3 regions of the Vibrio algivorus genome follow, and region 1 is predicted to be linked to each of the others. Evidence: riboswitches for the same ligand, from Rfam matches in the RefSeq annotation. Region 1 holds a riboswitch; each other region holds the start of a gene.
What was found. A riboswitch is a leader RNA that binds a small molecule or an ion and turns the genes downstream of it on or off. The one in region 1 is predicted to bind thiamine pyrophosphate.
Positions count from the first base shown of each region.

Region 2: it holds a riboswitch for thiamine pyrophosphate, as region 1 does, so the genes downstream of both, thiB (thiamine ABC transporter substrate binding subunit) here and thiD (bifunctional hydroxymethylpyrimidine kinase/phosphomethylpyrimidine kinase) in region 1, are expected to answer to the same signal.
Region 3: it holds a riboswitch for thiamine pyrophosphate, as region 1 does, so the genes downstream of both, thiC (phosphomethylpyrimidine synthase ThiC) here and thiD (bifunctional hydroxymethylpyrimidine kinase/phosphomethylpyrimidine kinase) in region 1, are expected to answer to the same signal.

Region 1 covers NZ_BSPV01000003.1:672,721-676,002, forward strand. Annotated here, with positions in the region: gene QQJ93_RS04800 (zinc transporter ZntB) at 1-66, shown strand, start outside; gene QQJ93_RS04805 (sterol desaturase family protein) at 100-897, opposite strand; TPP riboswitch at 1,281-1,381, shown strand; gene thiD (bifunctional hydroxymethylpyrimidine kinase/phosphomethylpyrimidine kinase) at 1,438-2,286, shown strand; gene QQJ93_RS04815 (DMT family transporter) at 2,295-3,197, opposite strand.
Region 2 covers NZ_BSPV01000006.1:450,371-453,652, reverse strand. Annotated here, with positions in the region: gene mpl (UDP-N-acetylmuramate:L-alanyl-gamma-D-glutamyl-meso-diaminopimelate ligase) at 1-881, shown strand, start outside; gene QQJ93_RS11115 (flavin prenyltransferase UbiX) at 977-1,606, shown strand; TPP riboswitch at 1,703-1,800, shown strand; gene thiB (thiamine ABC transporter substrate binding subunit) at 1,891-2,862, shown strand; gene thiP (thiamine/thiamine pyrophosphate ABC transporter permease ThiP) at 2,910-3,282, shown strand, end outside.
Region 3 covers NZ_BSPV01000019.1:25,522-28,803, forward strand. Annotated here, with positions in the region: gene thiC (phosphomethylpyrimidine synthase ThiC) at 1-1,618, opposite strand, end outside; TPP riboswitch at 1,739-1,836, opposite strand; gene QQJ93_RS16025 (voltage-gated chloride channel family protein) at 1,899-3,272, opposite strand.

The DNA.
Region 1 (3,282 bases):
TGTGCAGGGCTTGGTGTGACGTTTGTATTAGAATTTATTTTATTGCGATGGCTGAGGTTCTTTTAGTTTTCGCATATTCAGAGAGTAATGAACATAAGCTCAGCCGTCTGTGTTATTTCTAAACGGTTGTGACAACATCTTTAATAGAGATTGTTCTTTGGTTGAGCGGAATAAGTTAATCCCAATGGTCATATTTTCATGGCCACCTTTCGGTTGGCTAATATAACTACCAAACCAACGATCCCAAACGGATAAACAAAACCCGTAGTTGCTGTCGGTTTCATTGCGATGAATAGAATGATGAACTCGGTGCATATCTGGTGTGACAATCCATTTTCTTAAACGCTCATCCATGCGATAAGGCAATGACACATTACTATGGTTAAACATCGCACTGGCGTTGAGTATGATTTCAAATACAAAGACAGCTAGGGGAGAAATTCCTAACAAGGCAATTGTTGCGAGTTTAATTAGCATCGAAAGCCAAATCTCGATGAAATGAAAGCGCGAACCGGTGGTGACGTCGATATCTTGGTCGGCATGATGCACGCGGTGTAAGCGCCAAAGCAGTGGGATTTTATGAAATAGACGGTGCTGCCAGTAAATCACGATATCTAATAAGAGTAAGCTACATACTACATTTAGCCATGCAGGGATGTTAAACCAATAAAATAAACCCACGTGGTTGTTCTGCATTAAATAGGCAAAACTGATTGCTAGAAATGGAAGAGTGAAAGGTAATAGAACGCTGTTAAGTAATACCAAACCTAAATTATTGGTCCATCGATAGAGCTTAGGTTGAGTGAGACGCTTTTTCGGTTTTTTGATTTCCCAAATCGCCATGCTTACCAGAATTAGAGTAAATACACTAATTCGAATAAGTGATTGTTGTGACATCAATAGGTCTGGCATGGTTTGGTCTCATCGTGATTACAGTAAATGCTAATGAATAGATAGCTCTTTTATAAGAAAAATTTCATATATACCCAAGTCGATATTTTTTGTGTCAATCTTTCCTGTCTAAAGGCTAAATGATAGCTTTGAATTTTGTATCTTTGAAGCTACTTGGGGATAAGAACATGATCACTTGTTTTGAGTGAATGGCTTTACAATTTGAACGGTTAACTCTACATTAAAGCCATCATTGGTGCCTGGTTATATCCGTTGTACTTGAAGTTGTAGTTTTGTAGACGTCGTTCATTCGCCCTCATTTATTTGTTGCCTAACTGCAATTCAAATTACTTTCGGTATAGTTTAAATCATAAACATCCAAGCATTAAGCATATTAGTCGGGGAGCCAGCAAAGGCTGAGATCACTTATGTGAGACCCGTTGAACCTGATCTGATTAACATCAGCGTAGGGAACTAGTACCAACGTGTTGAGCTTTTTTTATCTCTACATGTGTATTACTTCTGTGCGCTAAAAGGAAGTAATGCATGTCTCAATCAACTTTCCCATCGCCACACACTTCTAATATTCCTAATGTACTAACTATCGCAGGATCGGACTCTGGTGGTGGAGCTGGTATCCAAGCTGATATTAAAGCTATTTCTGCAACAGGAAGTTTTGCCTGTTCTGCTATTACTGCACTCACAGCGCAAAATACTCAAGGAGTAGATGCCATCTTTCCTGTTTCAGCTGAATTTATTGGTCAGCAACTCGATTCTATCTGTTCTGATATCAATATTGCCGCAGTTAAAATTGGTATGTTGAACGATAGTGATGTAATAGAAGTAATAGCAGAAAAGTTAACGCACTATAACTTAATGAATGTAGTGTTAGATCCAGTTATGGTTGCCACTAGCGGTGACCCATTAATTCAACCTGCCGCAATTAATACACTGAAAGAAAAGCTTATTCCTTTAGTAGAATTAATCACACCGAATTTACCTGAAGCCGGGTTGTTGATTGGGGAGCCTGAACCAAAATCAGAGAGTGAAATTGAAGGCTTTATTGAGAAGTTAAAAGCCCATTCAGAATTGCATAAGGTGGATATTTTATTAAAAGGCGGGCACTTTAGAGGTGAGGAAAGCCGAGATTGGCTTATTCAAAGAAACCAAACCGCGGTCTACACTCATCGACGTATTGCAACCCAAAATACTCACGGAACAGGGTGTACGCTTTCTTCTGCTATCGCTTCTTATTTGGCACAAGGTTTTGATCTAACAGAGGCGATTGGGCATGCTAAGCAGTATTTATCAAATGCATTAACTCATGCCGATGAGCTTAATGTGGGTAAAGGATCCGGTCCCGTTCACCATTTTTATGCCCAAGCGAGTAAATAGAGACTTAATTATTCTTTGTTGGGCTCAGGCGGCAGCCTTTTTTGCCGCCTTTCTAATAATTTAGCGCCACCTCGGTAAACAAAGAGCGACCACAGGATCAGAGCGCAACCAATTACTTTTCCTATCGGCATATCATCGCCATAAAAGACCACACTTAATGAACTTGCCCACACCGGCTCTAAGATCATAATAATTGCCGCATTGCCCGATGTGGTGAGCTTTTGTCCTATGGTTTGCATTACATAGCGTAAGCTGGTGGCTAAAATGGTACTTAATGCTACCCACATCCAAGTTTCATTGCTGACTTGATCGGGCCACTGCTCTAGCGAAAGTGAAGCGATAGTTCCCACTGTACCGACCACAAAAAGTTGAATACAGGCTAACGCTAAACTTGGAACGCTTTGGGCATATTTAGCATTAAAATTAAAGTGAAAGGCTAATAATACAGCAGATATTAAAAACCAGATTTGGCTAGGAGAATGCTGATAACCGTTAGATAAAGATAGAAAACCTAACCCTAAAACTGCAAATGGCAAAGAAATCCAAAACATGCGGATTGGTTTTTGTTTAAAAAGAGCCCAGCCTACAAGTGGTGCAAACAGCATGGCAAGACTTGAAATAAAGGCGCCCTCTGCCAAGGTATCGGTAACAGAAATAGCGGTTACCCAAGTGAGTAGTGCGCAGGACATTAATAAGCCAACACTCGCAGCATTAATAATTTGCCCGCGAGTTAAAGCAACTAATTGTTTATAGCAAAAAGGTAGTAAGAATAACGATGCGGCGACAAAGCGTGTTCCAATAAAAGCAAAAGGAGGGAGACCCATAATCGCTTGCTTGGAAAAAATCCAACCTAATCCGGCAAAAATAGTGGTTAGGATTAATATTATCGTTGCTTTGGCTTCTTGATTCATTAAGAGCGCACCATGATAAAAGAGGGTAAGTGTTCAGATTAGCATCACTCAATACGGTAGTCTGCTGGTGGCGTGAAACTTTAAA
Region 2 (3,282 bases), on a different contig from region 1:
CAGACGAATACGACAGTGCTTTTTTCGATAAGCGTTCTAAGTTTGTCCATTACCATCCACGCACACTGGTGATGAATAATTTAGAGTTCGATCATGCTGACATCTTCGATGATCTTGAAGCGATAAAGCGTCAATTTCATCATTTAGTTCGTACGGTTCCTGGCAACGGTCGTATTCTGATGCCAAGTAATGATGATGGCCTGCAGGATGTTATTAAGCGTGGTTGCTGGAGCGAATTAGAATACATTGGCGATGATGGTCACTGGAAAGCCGAAAAAGTAAAAAAAGATGGAAGTCACTTCCAAGTGTATTTAGATGGCAAACATTACGGTGATGTAATGTGGGATTTAGTCGGTGATCATAATGTGAATAACGCATTGATGGCGATTGCTGCAGCGCGTCATGTTGGTGTTACTCCAGATCTGGCTTGCGAAGCACTCGGTAAATTCATCAATACTAAGCGTCGTTTAGAGCTGAAAGGTGAAGTTAAGGGTATTAAGGTGTATGACGATTTTGCTCACCACCCAACAGCGATTGAGCTTACTTTAGAAGGCTTACGCAATAAAGTTGGTGATAGCAAAATTATTGCGGTGTTTGAGCCTCGCTCAAGCACGATGAAAATGGGCGTACATAAACAAACTTTAGCCGCAGCCTTTAAGCATGCCGATGAGGTTTGTTTATATCAACCAAGTAATATTCAATGGTCGGTAGAAGAGGTGGCGAAGCAGTGCTCTCAACCAAGTTATGTTGATGACAATATTGATAGCTTTGTGGGACATATTGCAGCTCAAGCGCAAAGTGGCGATCAGATCTTAGTGATGAGTAACGGCGGCTTTGAAGGGATCCACGCCAAACTATTACAAGCTTTACAACAAAAATAGTAAAAAGATCATAGTAAGCAAAAAGATCATGGGTAGTAAAAAGATCATTATGATCTTTTTACTTACCTAACTCATTCTCTATTGAGGAAGCGAATATGTCTCAATTGACGGAAAAGAAAATCACTCTGGCTTTCACTGGAGCCTCCGGCGCACCCTATGGATTACGTCTATTAGAGTGTTTGTTGGCGGCTGATTACACAGTCTATTTACTGATCTCATCAGCCGCTCGTGTCGTGATGGCAACCGAGCATGATTTAAAGTTACCAAGTGGTCCAGAGGCTGCACAAAAAGTTTTGGCTGAACACCTTAAATGCCGCAGTGATAAGTTAATCGTATGTGGTAAAGAGGACTGGTTTTCTCCCGTTGCTTCAGGTTCTGCCGCACCGAAACAAATGGTAGTGTGTCCATGTTCTGCTGGTAGTGTGGCTTCGATTGCTCATGGCATGTCGGATAACTTAATTGAACGTGCGGCTGATGTGGTAATGAAAGAACGTGGTCAATTATTGTTAGTGGTACGTGAGACGCCATTTTCTACTTTGCATTTAGAAAATATGCACAAGTTATCGCAAATGGGCGTTACTATAATGCCGGCAGCACCAGGTTTTTATCATCAACCGAAAACCATTGAAGATTTAGTCGATTTTATGGTAGCGAGAATTCTCGATCATTTAGGCATTGAACAAGGTTTAGTGCCTCGTTGGGGATACGATCAGCGCTCTAGCTAACAGTATTGTTATTAATAGTGAATAACGACTCGCCACTTGTTAAGCAAGACTTTACAATTTAGATATATACCCAAGTAACTTGAAGTTACTTGGGTATACAACTCATCGGGGTGCTGAATCATGTGATTTGGCTGAGATAACACCCGTGACCTGAACCAGATAATGCTGGCGTAGGAATTGAGTGAGTTTCTCCTCCTTTTCCCTGTGCCGCTCACTAAATAAGGATTAATCTAGTGAACTTCACACCTAAAGCTTCTAGTTTGCTTGCTCTCTCTTGTGCTGCAATCTTTTCTACTTCAGCGCTTGCTAGTTCAGAACTAGCTGAACAAAAGCCGACCTTAACCGTTTATACTTACGACTCTTTTACTTCTGACTGGGGCCCCGGCCCGAAAATAAAACAAGCTTTTGAGGGGCAATGTGGCTGCAACCTAAATTTTGTTGCCTTGGATGATGGTGGTTCAGTACTCAGTCGTATTCGTTTAGAGGGCAACAACACCAAGGCGGATGTTGTACTGGGGCTAAATAACAATATTATGGCTCAAGCTCAGCAAACGGGGCTACTTGCCAAACATGATGTTGATACCTCTCAAGTCACTATTCCTGGTGGTTGGAATAACCCTTATTTTGTGCCTTTTGATTACGGCTATTTTGCTTTTGTGTACAACAAAACCAAAATGAAGAATCCGCCGAAAAGCTTAAAAGAATTAGTCGATCGTGATGACTTCAATATCATTTATCAAGATCCGCGAACGTCGATTACCGGGCAAGGTTTATTGCTGTGGGTGAAAGCGGTTTATGGTGATAATGCGGCGCAAGCATGGCAAAAAATTGCCGATAAAACCGTTACGGTCAGCAAAGGTTGGTCAGACTCTTACCCTATGTTCTTAAAAGGGGAGAGTGATATGGTGCTGTCTTATAGTACTTCTCCGGCTTATCACATCATTGCTGAAAATGATCAACAATATGCTGCAGCTAATTTTACTGAAGGCCAATATGCACAGATTGAACTGGCGGCTAAAGTGGCAAGTACTAAGCACCCTAAATTGGCCGATGAGTTTATGCATTTTATCTTAACGGATGCTTTTCAATCTGTGATGGCAACGGGAAATTGGATGTACCCTGTGACCGATATTGAATTGCCTAAAGGCTATGACCAATTAACGCTGCCAAGCAAGATGCTGTCATTAGAGCCTGAAGTGGTTGCTAAACAGCTGAAAGGTTGGACTCGTGAATGGCAGATGGCTTTGTCGCAATAACCACATGACAACTCTTTTCGCTTTTAAGATTCTAGTAGGTTGCTAGCGTGGTTAATGTTCCTGTTCCTAAACTTGGCGTAGCGGTTGCACTGGCAATTTTTTTGTTTGTCAGTGCCACTATAGGAGCGTTAGTTCAGTATGCGCCAAGCCTAAATATCAGTTGGGTTTTATCCGATCCTTATTATCGTCATATCACCTTCTTTAGCTTCTATCAGGCATTCTTTTCGACTTTGTTGAGTGTTGGTTTAGCGATTCCGGTTGCTCATGCGTTATCTCGACGAGAATTTAGAGGCAAGTCGCTGTTATTGAAACTGTTTGCTTCGACATTGGTATTGCCGGTGTTGGTTGGGGTATTCGGTATTTTAGCTATTTTAGGTAATAGCGGTTTAGTCGCTAGTGCGTTTAAAGCTTTTGATGCCC
Region 3 (3,282 bases), on a different contig from region 1:
CCTTAGATAAGGCATTATCACGAATTTGTGCTCCGGGATGTCCTTTGGCCAAATCACCGGCATGAGCTGCAAGTTTATAAGTAATAAGTCCCGTCTTAACGTCTTCTTTATTTGGCAAACCTAAGTGCTCTTTTGGTGTGACATAACAAAGCATCGCACAACCAAACCAACCTATCATTGCAGCACCAATACCAGAAGTAATATGATCATAGCCAGGGGCAATATCGGTGGTCAGTGGACCTAATGTATAAAATGGCGCTTCATGGCAATGTTTTAATTGTTCATCCATGTTCTCTTTGATCATATGCATTGGAACATGTCCTGGACCTTCTATCATGACTTGAACATCGTATTCCCAAGCAACCTTAGTTAACTCCCCTAGAGTACGTAGCTCAGAAAATTGCGCCTCATCATTGGCATCAGCAATTGAACCAGGGCGCAAACCATCCCCAAGTGACAGTGCTACATCATACTGAGCACAGATTTCACAGATTTCACGAAAATGTGTATATAGAAAACTTTCTTGATGATGTGCTAAACACCATTTAGCAATAATAGAGCCCCCACGAGAAACAATTCCCGTAACACGCTTAGCTGTCATAGGAACATAACGTAATAAAACACCTGCATGAATAGTAAAGTAATCAACTCCCTGTTCAGCTTGCTCAATCAAAGTATCGCGCATAACTTCCCAATTGAGATTTTCTGCAACACCATTTACTTTTTCTAATGCTTGATACATCGGAACTGTGCCAATTGGAACAGGACTATTACGCAGAATCCATTCACGAGTTTCATGAATATTACGGCCTGTCGAAAGATCCATAACGGTATCGCCACCCCAACGAGTCGACCAAACCAGCTTTTCGACTTCTTCTTCAATCGATGATGAGACAGATGAGTTACCAATATTGGCATTTACTTTAATTAAGAAATTACGACCAATAATCATTGGCTCAGATTCTGGGTGATTGATATTGGATGGAATAATTGCTCGCCCTTCGGCTACTTCACGACGAACAAACTCTGGAGTAATTTCTTTAGGGAGGTGAGCACCAAAATTTTCGCCGGGATGTTGCTGATTGAGTTGTTCATCTGCAAATTTTTGACGTCCCATATTTTCACGTATTGCAATAAACTCCATCTCAGGGGTAATGATTCCCTTACGGGCGTAGTGTAATTGCGTCACACAACAGCCTGATTTTGCTTTACGAATTTTCGGTAAATTTCCATATCTCAGGTCATCTAAAGTGTCATCATCTAACCTTTTCTGGGTAAACTTTGAGCTCACTGAATCTAGAAAAGCCGTATCCGCCCTTTCTTCAATCCAAGACTCCCTCAACTTGGGTAGGCCTTTATATAGATTGATTTGATAATTAGGATCGGTATAAAAACCAGAGGTATCGTAGACGTGAATTGGCTGATTTGGCTCTAAAATAGGGTCATCTTTGGTGCCTCCGACAAAACTATCTGCGAGGTTGATTTCACGCATAGGAACACGTAAATCAGAACGACTTCCTTGAATATAAACTTTTTGCGAATTGGGATAAGGTTGGACAGATAGAGAATTAATAAAATTCTTAGCGTCCATTCTGGCTTGTTTACGACTTGACGACATAGCATTTTCCTTTAACTGTATGAGTTAGAAGTCCCGAGGGGTAAATGCTTGACGGATTTTGATGCACAAGAGCGAATCTGTAAAAACAGATACACAAATAGAGGGGTAATAATGTGAATAGATTACTCTTCTCTCGTTCCCTTCGCAGGTATTAGCCTGATCAGGTTCAACGGATCCCGCATAGCGGTCTCAGCCTTATGGCACTCCGACAAGTAGAAAAAGTATATTAGCTCAATTTATAATCATCAACCGTTATTATTGATAAATGACGACTTATCTCCTATTTATTTCTTAATTTCTTAAGTAGTGATGCAAATAAACTTGATTGGGTTTCACGTAGTTGACCTATTTTCCCATCAAACTTAGGCGTATCTTTTAAATCAAATAGCTTAGGAACAGCAACTCGTTGCGAAGAGTAAATACCTGTATGACCACTAAAGTAATAGGCGGTATAGCAAGCAACAGCGAAGTATAAAATGTACTCTGAACCAAATAACTCTACACCCATGATAGTACAGGCTAACGGAGTATTAGTCGCTGCGGCAAATACAGCAATAAAGCCTAGGGCAGCAAACAATTCAGGTGGCGCACCTAAAGCCCAAGCTAAAGTATTACCTAGCGTTGCACCGATGAAAAATAATGGCGTAACTTCCCCACCTTTAAATCCAACCGATAAAGTGAGTGCAGTTAATATTAATTTAAACAACCAACTATACCATTCAGCGCCACCTTGATGGAAAGCTGAAACAATACTCACCCCACCTTCACGGTAACTGTAAACCCCTAAGCCTGTATAGTCATAGTTACCAATCAGCTTAGTAATTAAAATAACCAGAATACCGCCAACAAACACAATCAAATATGGGTTTTTCAAAGTCAATTTAAAAAAATCTTTTAACGAATGTGTGAGCTCACCAAAAAGATAACCCGCTAATCCAAAGCCCACACCTGCCACTAAAATTTTAAGCAATAAAAACGGATCAACTTTCACAACATGGTCGAGTAATTGATATGACTCTAAAAAGTCAATGCGATAATGAGTATGATGTGCTCCTAACGCCGTACAGACCATATCAGCAACGATAGCAGAAAATAAGGCTGGAACTATAGCATCATACTTTAAACGCCCTATAGCGAGCACCTCTAGCGCGAAAATAGCACCAGTCAAAGGTGTACCAAAAATTGCACCAAAGCCCGCAGCAATACCCGAGATAAGCAGTAATCGCCTGTCTGATTCTGATAACTTAAAAATCTTAGCAAAGTAATTAGAAGCTGCCCCTCCAATCTGTACCGCCGTTCCTTCACGGCCCGCAGAGCCACCAAATAAATGGGTGATCACCGTCGTAATTAAAACCAGTGAACCCATGCGAGTAGGAATACCAGCTCCAGGTTGATGTATTTCATCCATGATGAGGTTATTACCACCATCCGAGTTTTTGCCTAACTCTTTATACAAGTAGACAATAACTAGGCCAGAAAAAGGTAATAAATAAAGAAGCCAAGTATTTGCTTCTCGTGCCGCGGTTGCTTCAGACAAAATCCATAAGAAGAAAGCATTAAGCGCACCGATAACAGATGCAACAGGAATAATGATAGCAATCCATCGTAGAATTTGAGCAAATAGCTTTGGATTAGCGTTTAATGGGTGAGACATATATCTACCT